DNA from 2 places in the Paenibacillus sp. SORGH_AS_0306 genome. Region 1 is predicted to be linked to the other one. Evidence: riboswitches for the same ligand, from Rfam matches in the RefSeq annotation. Region 1 holds a riboswitch; the other holds the start of a gene.

Region 1 (9,380 bases):
ACTGATTCCTACATTGCTGGGAAACGGTACATTTGTAGATGACTTTGTACTGTTCTCGATTCGATTGCCACGTATGTTAGTGACATTGTTAGCAGGAATGGCGCTTGCTTTGGCGGGTTCTGTGTTGCAAGGTGTTACTCGCAATGAATTAGCTGATCCCGGGATTGTCGGTATTAATGCAGGTGCAGGTCTGGGTGTAACTGTATTTTTCTTATTTGCCCCACTTGAAGTTGGAACATTTGTCTACATATTGCCTGTCGTTGCTTTTGCAGGAGCATTGATTACCGCTATATTGATTTACCTCTTTTCCTATAGTCGTACTGAAGGTATGCAACCGATGAAATTCATTATCACAGGAGTCGGATTTTCATTAGCATTATCCGGTTGTATGATTGTGTTGATCTCTTCGGTAGATCGAGTAAAAGTCGATTTTATTTCAAGATGGTTAGCTGGCAATGTGTGGGGAACAGATTGGCCATTTGTGATCGCACTGCTACCCTGGTTGATTGTGCTGGTTCCATTTGTATTGTACAAATCCTGTTCGCTGAATCTATTAGCACTCAATGAAGGAACAGCGATTGGTGCAGGTGTACCGATTCAAAAAGATCGCATTTTGCTTATGTTAGCTGCTGTCGCTCTTGCCGCATCTGCGGTATCTGTTACAGGCGGTATTGCTTTTATCGGGCTGATGGCTCCTCATATCGCGAGAGCACTAGTAGGCCCACGACATCAACTATTTGTACCTGTATCGATTTTGATCGGTGGTTGGTTATTATTGCTTGCAGATACAATCGGTCGTAACCTTGCTGATCCTGATGGAATGCCTGCGGGAATCGTAGTCGCTTTGATCGGAGCACCGTATTTTCTTTACTTGCTGTTGAAAAAGTAATACTTATCGAAAAGAACTGTATAATTACCAGTAAAAAGATACCCAAAAAGCCAAAATGATTGTCGGATCAATTCCCAAACATTTTGGCTTTTTTTGGATTATATCATCTTATCTAACGATTCTATTTAGATTACTTGTGTGCTGGATAGCTCAGGTTAATCTAGTGGTGTATTTTTGGAAGAGTCCGACGGTGTAGAGATAGTCTGATCAGAAGTAGAACGTTCTTCTGCACCTGATCCCTGATCAGATACCATATCTTCTGCTATTTCTGTGAGCTCTTCACCCAATTCTTCTAACGCTTCTATATCTTCACTATGAACCTGTTCTTCCAAACGTTCGAACAATAGCTGTGTTTCCCCTTCGAGATCTTCCGCATTTTCAAAAGCAGACGCATCGGGAAGTTCACGAATATTGCCAAGTCCGAAATAATCTAAAAATGATTTGGTCGTACCGTATAAAATAGGGCGTCCTATTGCTTCAGCCCGTCCTGTTTCTTGAATCAAATCTTTATTGACTAATGTGTAAATTGCACGCTCGGATTTGACACCACGAATCTCTTCAATCTCAATTCGTGTAATCGGCTGGCGATACGCTACAATTGATAATGTTTCAAGCGCGGCTTGAGATAAAGAAGAACGGGAAGGTGAGTATGCCAATCGTTCATAATATTCAGCATGCGCGCGTATTGTAGATAACTGATAGCCACCTGCGATATTAACCACCTGAATCCCCCGTCTTGCTTTTTTCAGATCAGCTTGCAGTTCTTCGATAGCGATCTGTACCGTTTGTACCGGTTGATCGGTTACTTCTGAAATCTGCTTCGCATTCAATCCTTCTTCTCCAGCCAGAAATAACATACCTTCAATAATCGACTTCAATTTCTGGGACTTCATTGTTACTTATTTCACCTCTCCACTCCATCACGATATCGTCAAAAAGCCGGCTTTGGTAGCAGGAAATTTGCTTCATTTTCATTAATTCCAGCACAGCCAAAAAAGTCACCACGATCTCATGACGATACATTTCCTGGTGTAGCAGTTTGGAAAACAACAAGCTTTCTCCTTTTCCTAACCCTTGAAACCGGGTAGACACTTCACGTATCCGATCCTTCACCGAAATCTCATCACGCTGAATCCGGGTCACCTGTGTACGGCGTACGACTTTACGAAGAGCTTTGCGAAAAGCCTCCATCAAATCTATCGTATGCAGACCTTCCACTGGATTCACATCGTCTTTCGGCATAAAAGGGGTCAAATCTTCCGGTTCTTTTGTAAAAATCAGGCTACGCTCGGTTTCCATTTCTCGCAAATGCACAGCAATTCCTTTGTACTTGCGGTATTCCACCAGCTTGCGTACTAACTCTGCACGCGGGTCCAGATCGTCTTCCTCATAATAATCAAAATCATCCATCTCCATCACAGGCGGACGTGGCAATAGCAATTTGCTTTTGATCGACAATAATGTCGCTGCCATCACTAGAAATTCACTGGTCACTTCAAGTTCCAATTCTTTCATGCTATGAAGATATTCCAGATATTGATCTGTAATTTTGCTGATCGGAATATCCTGGATATTAATTTCAGATTCATCAATTAAATGAAGCAACAAATCGAGCGGCCCTTCAAACGTTTCCAGTTTGTACAGTACAGTCGTCACTGGACCACTCCTCTTAATCAATAGATTCTCATCTCTTATTGTATCTTAATCGCGCACTTTTCACAGTATATATTCAGCAAAAAAAGGGCAATCCCTGTTTCTGCCCTTTTTTTCGCTTATTATTTTATTATCATACGATAAATATTGTAGATATAATATATACATTTGCAGTAAACACGATATCAATAACATCAAAACAATCTTTTATTGTACAAGATGAATGATTACCAAATGAACTAAAACATATACCATATCAAACTACATTCAAGCGCACGTGCTTATTGCTCAAAGATAGACTTGATATATTATTTCATCATTTTAGTTAAATTCGCCATTTCGATCGCTGCGTTAGCTGAATCCCAACCTTTGTTACCTGCTTTGGTTCCTGCGCGTTCAATCGCTTGTTCAATACTTTCAGTCGTTACAATACCGAAAATAACAGGTACGCCTGTTTTCAAATTAATGGCAGATACACCTTTGGCTACTTCATTACATACATAATCATAATGAGTTGTAGATCCACGGATCACTGTACCTAATGTGATTACTGCATCATACTTTCCGCTTTCAGCCATTTTTTGCGCAACTAAAGGAATTTCAAAAGCTCCTGGAACCCATGCCACATCAATATCATTTTCAGCAGTACCATGACGCTTGAGCGCATCAAGTGCTCCACCTAACAATTTGGTGGTAATAAACTCATTAAAACGTCCAACAACGATACCAAATTTAAGATCCTGCGCGATTAAATGTCCTTCAAAAATATTAGCCATAGTGTTCATCCTCTTTTCGGTAGGTTAGTTTGAGTGGGTATTGACGGTTGGAGACGTCTGCTCCAAATAAGCTATTAAAGCTTGAATGCTGATTAATTGAAGATGGTGTTGCTTGGCGATTGCTTCGAGCTCCGGCAAACGTGCCATCGTGCCGTCTGTATTCATAATTTCACAGATCACACCAGCAGGTGGAGCATCACATAAGCGTGCCAAATCAATCGCTGCTTCTGTATGCCCGGGACGTTGCCGTACACCGCCTTCACTTGCGATCAATGGAAACATATGACCCGGGCGGCGAAAATGAGCTGGTGTAGCTTCTGGATCGGTCAGACCTATCACTGTCATAGATCGCTCTTGTGCAGAGATACCTGTAGAAGTGCTAATATGATCGACGGATACCGTAAAAGCTGTTCCATGATAATCAGTATTTTGCGCTACCATCGGAATCAGTTCTAACTCGGCAGCACGTCCACTTGTGATCGGAGCACATACCAAGCCTCGACCTTCTGTGACCATAAAGTTAATCACTTCAGGGGTAGCACGATCTGCCAAAGCGATAAAGTCGCCTTCATTTTCCCGATCTTCATCATCGACTACGATAATCACTTTGCCCTGTTTAAGATCAGCTACTGCTGCTTCTATCGCATCTAAGTTTGTAGATGATTTGTGATTCATCGATATAACCTCCCTCTTGAACCTTGTCGCGCTTATGGTGCCAAGCGCTTACTGTAAGATATTTTGCTTTGCAAAAATCATTTTTTTATTGAATCTTGTCGCGCTTATAGTACCAAGCGCTTACTGTAAGATATTTTGCTTTGCAAAAATCATTTTTTATTGAAACCTTGTCGCGCTTTTACTTCCAAGCGCTTACATATATCCATTTTCTTGCAAAAATTGGCTTGTGATTGATGGCTTTTTCTGACTGGTGGCATCATTTGCTGTATTCGATTGGTATTGTAGTAAATGTTCTACATACTTACCAAGCACATCGCATTCAATATTGACCATATCGCCTGCTTTTCGATAAGCAAGTACAGTTTCTTTGAGTGTATGTGGAATGATAGAGATTGTGAATGAAGTCGTTGTTACCGATACAACCGTCAAGCTGATGCCATCGACAGTGATAGACCCTTTCGGAATAATATAACGAAATAGATCATGATCAGTCGGAGCAATCTGGAAAATAACAGCATTCTGGTTGCTTTGTATCTGTTCAATATGTGCTGTGCCATCCACATGACCTTGTACGATATGCCCTCCGAAGCGTCCATTCGCTATCATTGCTCGCTCTAGATTAATAGGGCTGCCTGTTTTTAACTGTTTAAGGCTAGAAGAACGATACGTTTCTGGCATGACATCTACGGTAAATAGAGAATCAGCTATCGTGGTAACCGTTAAGCATACCCCGTTGCATGAGACACTATCTCCGATCTGAAGTCCGTCCATAATACGTGATGCTTGAATACCAAGTACCATCGTTTCACCGCGCCGTCCATTTTGTCGGAGTGTACCTATTTCTTCGATTAGTCCGGTAAACATAGACATCCTCCTTTCTACCAAGATGGTCTGCTATTTGAATATTAGAGATGATGATAACGTGGTAATCCACTGATATAAATATTGTCATCTAACGTCTCTATTTCGATCTCATCTAGTGTTACAGCTTGATTCATTTTTTCAAATCCATCAAAAGCGAATGTTGATAACGTACCGCCAATAATCTTAGGAGCAAAAAATAAAGTGACTCGATCGATCAGTCCTGCTTCAAGCATCGAACCATTTAATGTACCGCCACCTTCTAACAAAATCGAAGAGATCTCAAGTTCGCCAAGCTTTTTCATCGCAAAAGGAAGATCTACATACGGGCCCGCTACCACAGATGATAACGGTGATACCACGTTCTTGCAGTTCATGGATACGATCCCGATCCGCTTGATAAGTAGTGACAATAATCGTAGGCGCTACATCTGTATTCAATAACTTGGCGGTATCTGGAATGCGTAGTTGTGAGTCAATCACAATACGGGTAGGCTGAACGCCAGTCACTTCTGTACGTGTCGTCAGCTCAGGATCATCGGCTAATACTGTGCCGATTCCCACCATAATACCTTGATGACGATGACGCATCGTATGAACGATCGCACGAGCATCGCTATTAGAGATCCATTTGCTATCACCGGTACGAGACGCTAGACGACCATCTAACGTACTGGCTGTTTTGAGCGTCACAAAAGGGAGCCCTGTTGTAATATATTTGTTAAACGTTTCGTTAAGTCGTGCCGAGCGCTTCGCCAATACACCGGTCACCACTTCGATTCCATGATTACGCAGTCGTTCGATTCCAGAACCTGCTACCTGTGGATTCGGGTCTACAGCAGCAACAACGACTCGTTTTACTTTTTCTTTAATCAGACGATCACTGCAAGGTGGCGTTTTGCCATAATGACTGCATGGTTCTAACGTCACATATGCTGTAGCGCCTTCTGCTTGATCTCCTGCCATATTAAGTGCATGTACTTCAGCATGTCCGGTTCCTCGCTGTAAATGTGCACCCATTCCTACGATTCTGCCGTCTTTCACAACCACACAACCGACCACAGGATTAATATCTGTCTGCCCTTGAGCTTTTTCTGCCAAGTCCAGTGCTAGAGTCATGTAAAATTCATCATTGATTACGTTCATTATTCAGGGCTCCTTTGACACCATAAAAAATTCATAACTGCATACTTTGCACTTGATCAAAGTGCTGTTACGAGTTTGATCGTAGTATCATCATATTTAGTTACTATTCATAATTTAATAACTAAATTATAAAGTGTATACCGATACAATGACAAGCAAAAAGCCCTGTAAACCGGAATAGTATCCGAATGTTTACAGGGCTTAACATAATAATGTATAGGAGTAAGAATCTAATGTACCTCTTATAGAGTGCGCATATGTCTGTATATCTACAGCGCAAAGACTGTATACCTACTGCTGGTTTCAGTTTAATCCACTGATCCAATTTTTACATATGTGCTACGTATAGAACCTATTTAGATGCCAAAGAAACCTAAAGATGCTCAGGTATCTTGCTTCATCAAAATAGTAAACTATACACTCAAATAAGTGCACCTTAATTCAGAAATCGCTGTGCAAGCGACCTCTGTATCCCTCTCCCATCCAGACTATACTGTCGGCTCCGGATTCTCACCAGATCCACCGTCTATGGTTATTACACACATAGCCGGGTCACGGACTTAGAGATCACATATTATCTTGATCTCAACACCGCCGGTGGGGAATTTCGCCCCGCCCCGAAGGATAAATTATGAAGTTATTATCACTATTTCACTGTGATGCTGAAATCATATCATCCACACACGCAAAAATCAAGAAACCTAACTTTTTCTATAGGCTACATGCTCTGATATCATCATTATTTATTTTATCTACAAGTGCTCTCATGACTCTACTACCTCTATTGTTGTATAATAAATTCGCGTTTTATTTTTTTTAAATGATAGATTGTTTTCCGTCTAATATCCTTACCATTATACTAATCGAAAGGTGATTATTATGTTTTTAATCAACAAAAAACTAATCCGCAAATTGACTGCACCTTATCAAGAAATGAATATGCATATCTGTTATACTACACCTCAACACTTTTCAGCGTATTCCAGTAAAGCTATATTGCTACTTAATGATGAGAAACTCATCGTCTTATTTCTTAACTTCTTTTCTTACAAAGTGATCCATACTGCTGAATTACCGATTGCTGATCTACAAGAGCATCATTATAATCAAGGAATTTCGCTGGCTTCAATATGGTCATTTCAAAGTAAAGGACAATCATGGCGCTTTCAAATTCTCAAAAAGATTATTCCACTCGGTAAGATGCAACAAGAGTTTTTAGATTTTTTACATGACCATATAGTCAATACATAAATAGAGCGCAAAAAAACCCTAATTAACCCTCTTCTACAGTTGTAAAAGAAAGGTTATTAGGGTTGTGAAATATCTGTATCTGTGTATTTAGTAGATATACCTTAACCTTCTACGCTTGATAAGCAATCTGTCCATTCACCACTGTCATATGAACAGTCGTCTGCAACAGAGATTCGGAATCGGTAGTAATATCTCGATCAATCACTGTAAAATCAGCCGCTTTGCCAACGTGAATACTACCACGTTGTTGTTCTTCGCCTGCTGCTTGTGCACTGCCTACTGTAAACAAATGAATCGCTTCAGCAATACTAAGTCGCTCTTGTGGTAAATATCCTTCGGCTGGCTCTGTAACATAAGGTCTACGACGGGTAACGGCGGCATGGATACCAAGCATCGGATCAAGCGGTTCAATAGGTGCATCGCTTCCACCTGCACAGATCACACCAGCATCTATTAACTTTTTCCAGGCATATAAATAATCAGTACGTTCTGCACCTACACGCTCCATCACCCAGGGGAAATCACTGGCAACAAATCGAGGCTGGATATCTGCAATAAGTGGTAATTGCGTCATTCGCTCAAGCAGTTGTTGATCCAATACCTGCGCATGGATAAATCGATCGGGCAAGTGTGAAATGCCTTGCAACGGATGGGCTTCCATCGTCGATAATGTAAGATCTGCCGCACCATCACCAATAGCATGTACAGCAATCGGATAGCCTAGCGAACGAGCATATGATGTAATTTCATTTAACTGTGCCGTCGTATGAATCGCCATTCCGCATGTATGAGGTGCATCACTATACGGTTTTTGTAATAGCGCTGTACGCCCTCCAATCGCTCCGTCAGAGAACAATTTGGCTGCACCAATGCGTAACCACTCATCTCCATCACCTGCCCGTAATCCCAATGCTTGGGCTTCTTTTAAATGAGTATAAAAAATCAATTGATGAGTGCGGAATGGTAGTCCTTCTGCACGCAATTCACGATAAATCTGTAGCATAGTCTCTATACTTCCCAAAAATCGTAAATCTTCGGTATGGGATGCGGTCAATCCTAATCGAAGTGCATCCTGACAAGCGCGCCGAATCGCTTCTTTTTTGGTAGTATAATCTGGTTCTGGCTGTACTGCGGTAAAAGCCGCTGAAGCTTCTTCATAAATCCATCCGTTCAACTCTCCAGCTTCATCCCTTCCAAACGAACCCGCTTCAGGATCAGGTGAAGATGAAGTCACTCCTGCTTTGGCAAAGGCTACACTATTACCTAAAAAAGCATGAAAACATGTACGGGTGAGATAAATAGGATGGTTCGTCGTAATCTCATCCAACTCTGTTCGTAGTGGCGGAATCGGTGGATCAAAATTATTTTCATTCCAGTTCAATCCAACAATCCATTCGCCTACAGGTGTTACTTCTGCACGCTGACGGATCAACTGAATCATGTCTTCTTTGGAGGTCACGTCTGAAAAGTCGAGCATAGATAATTTCATTCCATGCATAGATAAATGCATATGTGAATCGACTAAGCCAGGCAATACATAAGCACCATCCCAGTCCACTTGACGGTAATCTTTGCCTGATAATTGTAGTGATAGCTCTTGCGTCGTACCTATTGCAGAAATGATTCCATTTTCTATGTAAACTGCATCTGCTTCTGCGGGAAGATGAGAGCTAAATGCAAATTTGCCATGCGTGAATAATGTTCCTGACATTGGTTTACACTCCTTTTCACTGTTATTACTCTACTTAATTTACTCAATTGTCTTTTCTTTAGCAATCATATACATATTACTTACCAAATGCTGTCCTCTATATGAAGTAGATAAATTCAAATCTTTTTCTCGCACAATAAATATAACATTTCTACGAAACGCTGGATGAGCTTGTTCTTCTTCAAATGTATGCTCTGATATGATTCCCTTTAATACCTGCCTACCGGAAACAAAAAATAACGGACATGAAGAAATTGTATCTGTTTTTACATACACGGAAATAATAAATATGATGACTAATAGAGAAAGAGCTACATTCATTATAGATGAATAATCCAATGCAATACGAGGTAGTAATAAAGTGATCAAAAAGAAAGAATATTCGCTAGCCGATAATTTTTCAAAATGACGCACAGCA
Region 2 (9,380 bases), 1.7 Mb from region 1:
GCTGTCGATAAATTTGCTCTGGTGTTCCACGCTGTAAAATAGATCCTGACTGCATCACAATAATCTCATCTGACATCGCCATCGCTTCTGTCTGATCATGAGTCACATAGAGAGCCGTAACACCTAATTGCTGTACCAGATTCATTAATTCGGTTCGCATTTCATCACGCAAAATCGCATCCAATGCACTGAGCGGTTCATCGAATAAAATTAATCGCGGTTGCATCACGATCGCTCTAGCAAAAGCGACACGTTGTTGTTGTCCACCAGAAAGTTGATGCGGATAGCGTTGTTCCATCCCTTGTAAACGAACTTGTTCCAGTGCTGTGAGCACACGTGCTTGAATATCTTTTTTCTGACCGGAAGCTCGTAGACTGAAAGCTACATTTTCAAAAACTGTTAAATGAGGCCATAGCGCAAACTCTTGAAAGACCATCCCGAATCCCCGGCGATGTGGAGGTACATTTTTACGTTGCTTGGAAGAATACAAAATATCGTTTGCTATTCGTAATTCTCCTTGATCCGGTGTCTCTAGTCCGGCGATCATGCGTAACAATGTCGTTTTGCCACAACCGGAAGGCCCTAGTAATGTGGTGAATTTGCCAGAAGCGATCACCAGATCAGTCGCTTGCAAAGCTTGTACACCTTCAAAAGATTTGCTGATGCCTTGAATCGTTAATGCTGTCATTGTGTATTCCACCTATCTTTGACGCTTGTTCATGAGCATACATAAAGATGTATCATTGCTGCCCTGAACTACTTTCTATACGTAGTATATCTGCTCAATTTGCACGGGGTATGTGGGGAATGTAAACGCAACATTAAGTTTTTAGTGTGTTCCTTTTGACAATCATCGAATGTTTCTATGGTACGGTGAAAGAAAAGTAGTTACAGGGGGTTCATCAATGAATTTAATCAAATTACAAATCGTGGAATTATTGGATCGTCATCACAAAATCACAGCAGTTGCAGATGAGTTAGGGCTCAAGCAACCTACAGTTACATTTCATATGAAAAGCTTGGAAAAAGAAATGGGCGTTGCTTTGTTCGAATCTAGAGGTGGCAAAGTGATGCTCAAAGAACCAGGCAAGGCATTACTTCATTATGCGATCAAAATTAATGCTCTCGCGGCAGAGTCCAGAAGAGTGGTACAAGAATTTGGCGCTTTGGAACGTGGCAATTTGCGTATCGGAGCGAGTTATGTACCGGCTACTTATTTATTACCTTCTATTATTAATGAGTTCAGTCGCGCTTACCCAGGTGTAAGCATTTCGATTGCTGTTAAGACTTCACCTGTAATTCGTGAAATGTTAATCAATCATGAAATCGATCTGGGCATTATGCTAACAGAACCTTTTGAACATCCTTCATTGGTAAAAGGATTAGTAGATGAAGATGAAATGGTTGCTATTTTTGCACCGAATCATCCGTTAGCAGACTATGAAGAGTTGCATATAGATACGCTACGGCAAAGTCGATTTGTTTTGCATGGGAGTGAATCAAGTACCCGCCAATTAAGTGATCGTTGGATGAGTAGTGTAGGGGTATGGTCAGAGCAGTATATGGAACTGGATTCACCGGAAGCGATTAAGAAGTCGGTGATGTTAGGCGAATATGTTTCGTTTTTGTCCAAAATGGCAGTGGAAGAAGAAGTGCAACAAGGTCTACTTCATATGCGACCATTACCGAATACACCTTTTCATCGTTACATTTATTATGTATACAACAGTCAACGTCATTATTCAGGGCTGATTCATCAGTTTGTAAAATCGTTTGGTTAGATCGATGCAATAGAAAATAAATTATAATGCAACATCATGGCTTTCCGAACGTTTGTTAGATATAGCTTTATTCTGGAAATAATGAATATCCAACATAAACGATTTGAAAAGGGAGCATGGTGTAGATGAATACTATACTAAGATGGAGTATCATATTGATGTTCAGTATAACGTCAATAGGATGGGGAGGTACTTCCTCTGTATCTGCTCTTTCTTGTGCTTATATTTTAACTGTAGAAGATGCTTATGCTAAATATGATGGGGTAGTGATTGCTCAAGTAAAAGAAATCCAGCAGTTAAATAGACAAAATAGTGAAAATCACCAAGTGGTATTAACTATTCTAAAAAGTTATAAAAATATTCAGCAACGGCAATTAATAATCAAAGAAAATAGTACATGGGGAGCTTTGAACGGTCCAAGCGAAGTTGGAAATCAATATATCTTTTTTCTAAATCAAAAAGATGGTGAATGGGAAAATCCACTTTGCGGGACTTCCAAAAAAGTGAGCGAGCTTACTTCAGTAGAGTACAAGTTTTTACAGGATAAAGAATTAGCATTGCCTGCCCAGCAATCTGTAACAGATCAATCTCTGCCTTCATATCATTGGATAATTGCTATAAGTAGTATTGTGTTATTAACTGTCAGCATCTTTTATTTTTTGTATCAAAAACCCGAAAAGCATCGAAAAAGTGATGAATAGCATATAGAAACTATAGATATGTTTTACGAAATCAATTAGATATGTTGATTCCGCTATCATTTTTCACTGTTACATTGGAATAGTAGTCAAATGATATTCCACAGACAGGGGAGAATTTGCAAATGAATTTAGGATTGAAATTAGGTAAAAAAGCTCCATTGGTGTTGTTAAGCAGTGTGTTGTTCGCAGGGTTGTATATTCCACAATCTACATCTGTTGTTGATGCCAAAGCCGCCAATCTCACACCAACGTATGAGGTTAAATTTATGCTGGACGATGATATTTTGAACAGCGACCTGACGATTCAATCTGAGGTACAAGATGCGTTTGATCTGCCTGCCAAAGCGCAAAAAATTGCTGTAGAGTATTTCGATACAAGTGATAAGCAATTGGATAGCGAAGGTTGGAATGTACGTTTCCGCAAAAAAGAAGATAAAGACAATTTTGAAATGACGTATAAAAAACGTTACAGTATTGCAAATGGAAATATTGATGCAGCATTAACACTGGCTAATCAACAAGGATTTGATGCTTCCGATACGAACTATGAAGCAGAAGTCGATTGGGGATACAGCAAGCAGACATTAAGCCTGTCTAACGATAAAAAATCAAAAGCAACAACATCAGGAGCAACATTGCCTGCGGATAGTAAAGCATTATCTTTGCTTGTCGATAATTTGCCAGGTAAATTGAAAAAGTGGAAAGATGGATCAAGCTGGGGTGAAAAGCAGTTAAAAGCATCGCGCTCGTATGGCCCGGTGATGGCGAGTAAATATGAAGGTAGCTGGAATGGAATCGATGTAGACGTAGAAATTTGGCCGATTCGTAATGCTTCCGGTACAGGTACTGAGCCTGTGATTGAGATTTCGTTCAAAACCGATGATTACAATACCGCTGCAACTGATCGTCAGCAATTAATGAACTATTTGAATCAAGAAGGTTGGTTAGTCCCTCAAGATTCGTTGAAAACACAGTTAGTCTTAGATCGTTATTAAAAGCATCTACTTAAAAGTAGACAAAAAAGAAGCACCCTGCGAGGTGCTTCTTTTTGTTTTGCTATTAATATCCGCTACGGTCCATATTGCTCATTGTTGCAGCCATTAAAGAACCAAATAAAATAGAGAAAATAATAGATACAACAATACCGATAGCCAACCAGATCAAGTAAGCTTTAGCAAAGTTAGCTTTAGATACATTGGTATTTGCACCGAATGCCCATACAAATAACATTACGATATTTACGAACGGAATAATTATTAATAAAATCGTAAGCATCCAATCTTTGAATGTTAATACTCCTGTGCGTTGATCTGGTTGCGCAGGCGGGTAACCATTGTTTTGCGAATTGTAATCCAAATTTTTCTACCCCTCTCAGTTATGTACTACTTATTGTTTAAAGATGTAAATCCTCTATGATTATACAACTGTTACAGAAATGTGACAATAGAGTAATATAAATAAATAGGATTATAGACTACTCTCATTTACAAAATCAATGTATCTATAGAAACATTTGATAGCTACTAGACATTCATTCTATTTATTGTATAGTATAGTTAATTGATCGGAATTAAGGATTTAAATATGTTGTAAACTATTTATTTGTACGAAACTATTGCAAGTTACTAAAAGTATCTTTATAATGAGATATATTGAATGTTTGATACAAGAAAGTTTTCAAATCTTATTTTCATGGTTAAACATGAGAGTAGCTTCTTTATATTAACAAACCAAAATCGAATAGAGATCTTCGGGGTAGGGTGCAATTCCCGACCGGCGGTGAACGTTTCTTTTATAATTGAAAGAAAGGGTAGCCCGCGACTCATTTTTCTTTTTTGAAAAATGACTGATCTGGTGAGAATCCAGAGCCGACGGTACAGTCCGGATGGGAGAAGATCAACCAATAAGCTTGCCAGTGTATTGTAAAATACAGTTGCACGTTTATTTGATCAAGCCCCCGTTTATTGTACGTTGATAAACGGGGGCTTTCCGTATGAGATCTCATATTCAAATTCTAATCACGTAGGGAGTTTGAATCATGGAAAATGCAAGTTATAACATCAAAACAGCATCATCAGCTAGACAGCGTCATATTAAAAGTGGATTTTGGCTCGTTTTTGTAGGAGCAGCGTTATGGGGCGTTGATCCACTGTTTCGAATTATTTTACTCAAAACAATGACTTCAACTCAATTGGTATTGTTGGAGCATTTGATTGTTTTTCTAGCGGCGGCTCCTGTATTATGGGTCAACCGTGCTGAATTAAAAGGATTGAAAATGCGTCATATCGGAGCATTGTTGTTCTTATCCTGGGGTGGATCGGCGATTGCTACGATTCTATTCACGATGGGACTGGCTCATGGTAATCTCAATGCTGTCTTGTTATTACAGAAATTACAACCGATTTTTGCGATTGTATTAGCTCGAATTATTTTAAAAGAAGTATTACCGCGTGGATTTGGTTGGTTATTTGCTTTAGCATTAGTAGGAACGTATATTTTAACATTTGGATTCGCTATTCCTATCGGACATATGAGTGAATTTGTACAAGTTGGTAGTCTATTTGCTCTAGGTGCAGCAGCATTATGGGGTGGATCTACAGTGATGGGACGCTTAATGGTAGGTCAGATGAAATATGAGACCGTAACATCATTACGCTTTATTATGGCTTTACCTTTGTTGCTTGTATTAACATGGCATGAAGGTGCAGCTTGGAGCTTATCTGCTGATTCTGGTGGAATTGCAGCCGTATCTCTGAATTTGCTAGGTCAAGCATTGTTGCCAGGCTTGCTAAGTCTATTAATGTACTACAAAGGATTGTCTACAACCAAAGCTTCTGTAGCTACATTAGCAGAACTAAGCTTCCCATTAGTCGGTGTAGTTATTAACTGGATCGTATTTGGACAATTATTAACATGGGCTCAATTGGTCGGATTTTTGTTGATCTGGGTAGCATTGTTCTTTATTTCCAGACGTCAGCAACCATCTGATGCCAAAACAGCCGTACCTTCTGCATAACCATTTCTTTGTTATCAAGAAATCATAGATTCTATAATCTATAAATACTAACTTTTATATAAAAAAATCCTGTCTATCTAGCGGAATATCGCTGGAGTAGACAGGATTTTTTAGTTTGTACAAGATATCGATGTAATGATATATCGAATATGAAGTAGCTTTTAATCTAAATCGGAAAGTATATTGTTTTTATTTGATAGGTACAAGATCGAAAAAGTCTAATTCTCCGTAACCATTTCCTTTGCTAAAACGAATCGTATGATTACCTGCTGTCAATGATAGACGTTGTGTCGATAATCCCCAATTTTCCCAACCTTTATTGGTAATAAAGAAGTCTGTTGGATTGCCGCTATCGACCGATAGTCGAAGAGTAGACCAATCCAGTCCATCTGTGCCATTACCTGTACGTGCAGCTAGCATATACGTTCCTGTAGTCGGGATATTTACCGTATATTGAACATAACTACCGTCTGTATCGATATGACCTGCTTTGGATAGTCCTGAACCATTAGGGCTTGAAGAAGCATACGCGACACCACCGAATGTTCCTTGTTCACCTTCATAACGGGTGCGATCCGGTTCACCGGATGGAATAGCGATCTGTACATTAGGATTAAGAGGTTGACCGAATTGAGGGGTATTGTCTGTATTCCAGCTAAATTTCTGTGTACGAATTTCCCGGTTCCAACCTGCATTATTAAATTTGGCAGAATGATAAACGATCCAATCTTCTTTGCCATCAGGAGAGGTAGTAAATGAAGCATGACCGGGTCCATACACCCCATTAGCAGAAGCAAATACAGGTTGAGTGCGTTTGCTCCAAGCTGAAGGGCTTAATAAATTGCTATTGGTCTGTGCTGTAATTAGACCTAGCGCATAATCATTCGTCCAGCTTCCACTAGCTGAATAGATTAGATTGATTTTGTTATTTTTGATCACCACTTGAGGGCCTTCGTTGACATTCGGTTGGTGATTGGTCTCCCATGCATACGTAGGACGAGCAATCTCAACACGTGCTGAATCGATCGTCCATGGGTTACTCATATGAGCGATATATAGATTTTGTCTTACATTTTCTGAACCTTCCCAGCCTGACCAGATAAAATACAACTGCCCGTTCACCGATAATGGAGTCCCATCGATTGCCCAACGATTGGTAGTATCTGTGATCTGACCTTTATCTACCCAAGTGCCTTGCATCGGGTTACTGCTAGTATTCTGCATCACATACATGCGATGATTCGCATTATCACCGTCGTCTTTGGCATAGTAAATGTACCATGCTCCATTTAGAAAATGAATTTCAGGAGCCCATACATTTTGCCCACCTGTTGTAATTTCACGCTTTTCAGCAGCATCAATACCGGTTAATGTAGAAGATTTCCAGATCGTGACATTGTTACCTGTCGTTTTTGTGAAATAATAGAATCCATCAGTATGTTTATACATCCATGGATCTGCACCATCCTGCATAATGACATTATAAAACTGTTTTTGGACAGATGCCGCAGAAGCGATACTAATACTAGTGCTCATAAGTAAAGTAAATAGCAAAAATAAAACTCCTCCTTTAATGATCAAGCGATGACGTTTCATTGATTCAGCCCCTCTCAGTATAGTAAATAGATAACGCTTACAATACGAACTGTAACGCAGAATAATGTCGGGGAACAGGACGATATTTTGGATGGATAGACATTCTATTGGAGATATGAACGGGAAGGTCTGAATGAAGAGTTTAACCGTTTACACTTTGAGATCAAACAGGTACATTAGGCGTAATTCATATGCTTTGTTTTGCTTTATATCGAGTACATCTACAAAGTGAGGTTAGGTTATATGGTGAGATGGATCAAGCAATATTGGTTGCCTATGACAAGGTTAAAATTATATGGGTTGCTTGTGGTGATAATAGTCATCATCGGCATACTCGGTTACAGTCTATATCGAAGCGGGATATCATCGTTTATAGGGGATCGTTCTCATCCACAGTCAGTAGCTAATCTATCGACTACAGATCCTATTCAGATATCATTTTGGACACCTTTTAGCGGTGGAGATATCTCTTTTATGAATGAACTGGTACAACGATACAACCAAGAAAATACCGATCATATTGTCGTCACGATGAAAAATAATAAATCAGATGATTACTATACCAAATTATCGACAGCTATCGTTACTGAAGAAGCGCCTGATGTAGCGATCATACATGCGTCGATGTTCGCTCAATATATACCCGCCGATTTTATCCAAAATATAAATACTGTTGCTTCTCAAGCAGGTGTGAACTGGCAAGACTTCAATCCGTCTATTCTGGCAAGAACGATGATGCAGACCAATCATTATGCGATTCCTTTAGATACACATTTTAGCGTATTGTATTATAACAAAAAGTGGTTAGCCAAAGCAGGATTGTATCGTGATGGACAGGTGCAGATACAGCCAGGAGAAAAAGGATTTGTAGACTTTTTGCAGACTTTACAAAAGCATATTCCACAGGATGTAGCACCACTTGCTGTACCGAACGTACGGATCGATTCGTTATGGTTGTGGTGGTCATTGTATGCGCAGATCGAAGGGGGAGGACAATTGTATACAGCTGACGGACAACGTGCCTCTGTTGATATGCCAGCCGCTAAGCGCTCTTTAGAATTAGTCACTTCCCTGTATGAGCAACAGTTAATTCCGCCTAATATTAATGATGCTTCGAATGAATTTGCTCAAGGGAAAGCAGCAATGCTTTTTCTAGGTGTATGGTCTATCGGCTCTTTTGAAAAAGTACCTGATTTGGATTTTGGTGTAATGCCATTTCCGCAAATCTATGACCATGCAGGATCATGGGGAGATGCACATACGCTTGCTTTTCCAACCCATCATGAACAAGATCCAGAAAAAGTACTAGCGGCTGTCAAATTTGCACACTGGTTAGCCAAGCATGGAGCAGTATGGGGAGAAGCAGGGCATGTGCCTGCGGTACAATCGGAAGCACTATCACAAGCTTATCTTTCCCTACCTTTGCGAAAAGAGTATGTAGATGAAGCCAATCATGTTGAATATTTCCCCAGCAATCCGAAGCAGATTATGATCAGCGATGCACTGATTAATGAATTGGAGAAAATCTGGTACGGTAAGCAAAGTGTAGATCAGATGCTTGATCATTTAGAGCCTTTGATTAACCAGATTTTGAAGGAGTAAGTCATGCAGATATCTATCAAAAATTGGATTCGTCGCTGGAAAAATATGCGATTAGTTACCCGGTTGATTATTATGAATATTACATTAATTTCGATTCCATTGATCATTTCTTCATGGATTTCTAGTATAGGGTACTCGGATTCGATTCAAACCAATGCAGGTCAATATCAGGCAGATGTAGTGCGCGAATTCACATCGAATTTGGATGCGTATATGAATGAGTTAGTCTTATTATCTGTATTGCCGTATCAATCGCCAGAAATTATGGATTATCTAGAACAGGATACACAAGATCAAGTGATTGATCGATATGAAGATCGCTTATTGTTGGAAAGCTTTGTGCGGCGTATTCGGGTGAATGGACGTGTCGATATTGCAGGCGTCGCTTTATTTACCAATCATACACATTCTTCATATGTAGAATTGCCGGATAGTCCGGGCAGATTTGCAGAATCAGGCGATCGAGAACGATTATTAGCGTTAGATACTGAATTGTCAGGCAAAGGGTATTTTATCGCTCCTCATGCAGTATTATCGGATAATGGAACGGTCTATCAAGTGTTTTCGATTGCTCGTAAAATTCGTAGTCTGGATAATGGCCAAGAATTAGGCGTGCTAGTGATTGATGTGCCTGCCGAGACATTGACTGATCGGATTACACATCTGGCAGGTTCGCCTACATCG

The links. A riboswitch is a leader RNA that binds a small molecule or an ion and turns the genes downstream of it on or off. The one in region 1 is predicted to bind FMN.
Region 2: another riboswitch for FMN. It lies ahead of QE450_RS03735 (DMT family transporter); the one in region 1 lies ahead of ribD (bifunctional diaminohydroxyphosphoribosylaminopyrimidine deaminase/5-amino-6-(5-phosphoribosylamino)uracil reductase RibD).

What each region holds. Positions count from the first base shown of each region.
Region 1 is NZ_JAUTBP010000001.1:2,609,823-2,619,202, forward strand. Features, by position in the region: gene QE450_RS11290 (FecCD family ABC transporter permease) at 1-889, shown strand, start outside; gene scpB (SMC-Scp complex subunit ScpB) at 1,045-1,782, opposite strand; gene QE450_RS11300 (segregation and condensation protein A) at 1,751-2,545, opposite strand; gene ribH (6,7-dimethyl-8-ribityllumazine synthase) at 2,851-3,318, opposite strand; gene ribB (3,4-dihydroxy-2-butanone-4-phosphate synthase) at 3,343-3,993, opposite strand; gene ribE (riboflavin synthase) at 4,186-4,857, opposite strand; partial or broken gene ribD (bifunctional diaminohydroxyphosphoribosylaminopyrimidine deaminase/5-amino-6-(5-phosphoribosylamino)uracil reductase RibD) at 4,899-6,000, opposite strand; FMN riboswitch at 6,468-6,629, opposite strand; gene QE450_RS11325 (hypothetical protein) at 6,880-7,251, shown strand; gene QE450_RS11330 (amidohydrolase) at 7,361-8,962, opposite strand; gene QE450_RS11335 (hypothetical protein) at 9,002-9,380, opposite strand, start outside.
Region 2 is NZ_JAUTBP010000001.1:862,059-871,438, forward strand. Features, by position in the region: gene QE450_RS03710 (ABC transporter ATP-binding protein) at 1-688, opposite strand, end outside; gene QE450_RS03715 (LysR family transcriptional regulator) at 906-1,781, shown strand; gene QE450_RS03720 (hypothetical protein) at 1,907-2,482, shown strand; gene QE450_RS03725 (hypothetical protein) at 2,605-3,477, shown strand; gene QE450_RS03730 (hypothetical protein) at 3,542-3,838, opposite strand; FMN riboswitch at 4,225-4,383, shown strand; gene QE450_RS03735 (DMT family transporter) at 4,521-5,498, shown strand; gene QE450_RS03740 (family 43 glycosylhydrolase) at 5,688-7,034, opposite strand; gene QE450_RS03745 (extracellular solute-binding protein) at 7,404-8,696, shown strand; gene QE450_RS03750 (cache domain-containing sensor histidine kinase) at 8,700-9,380, shown strand, end outside.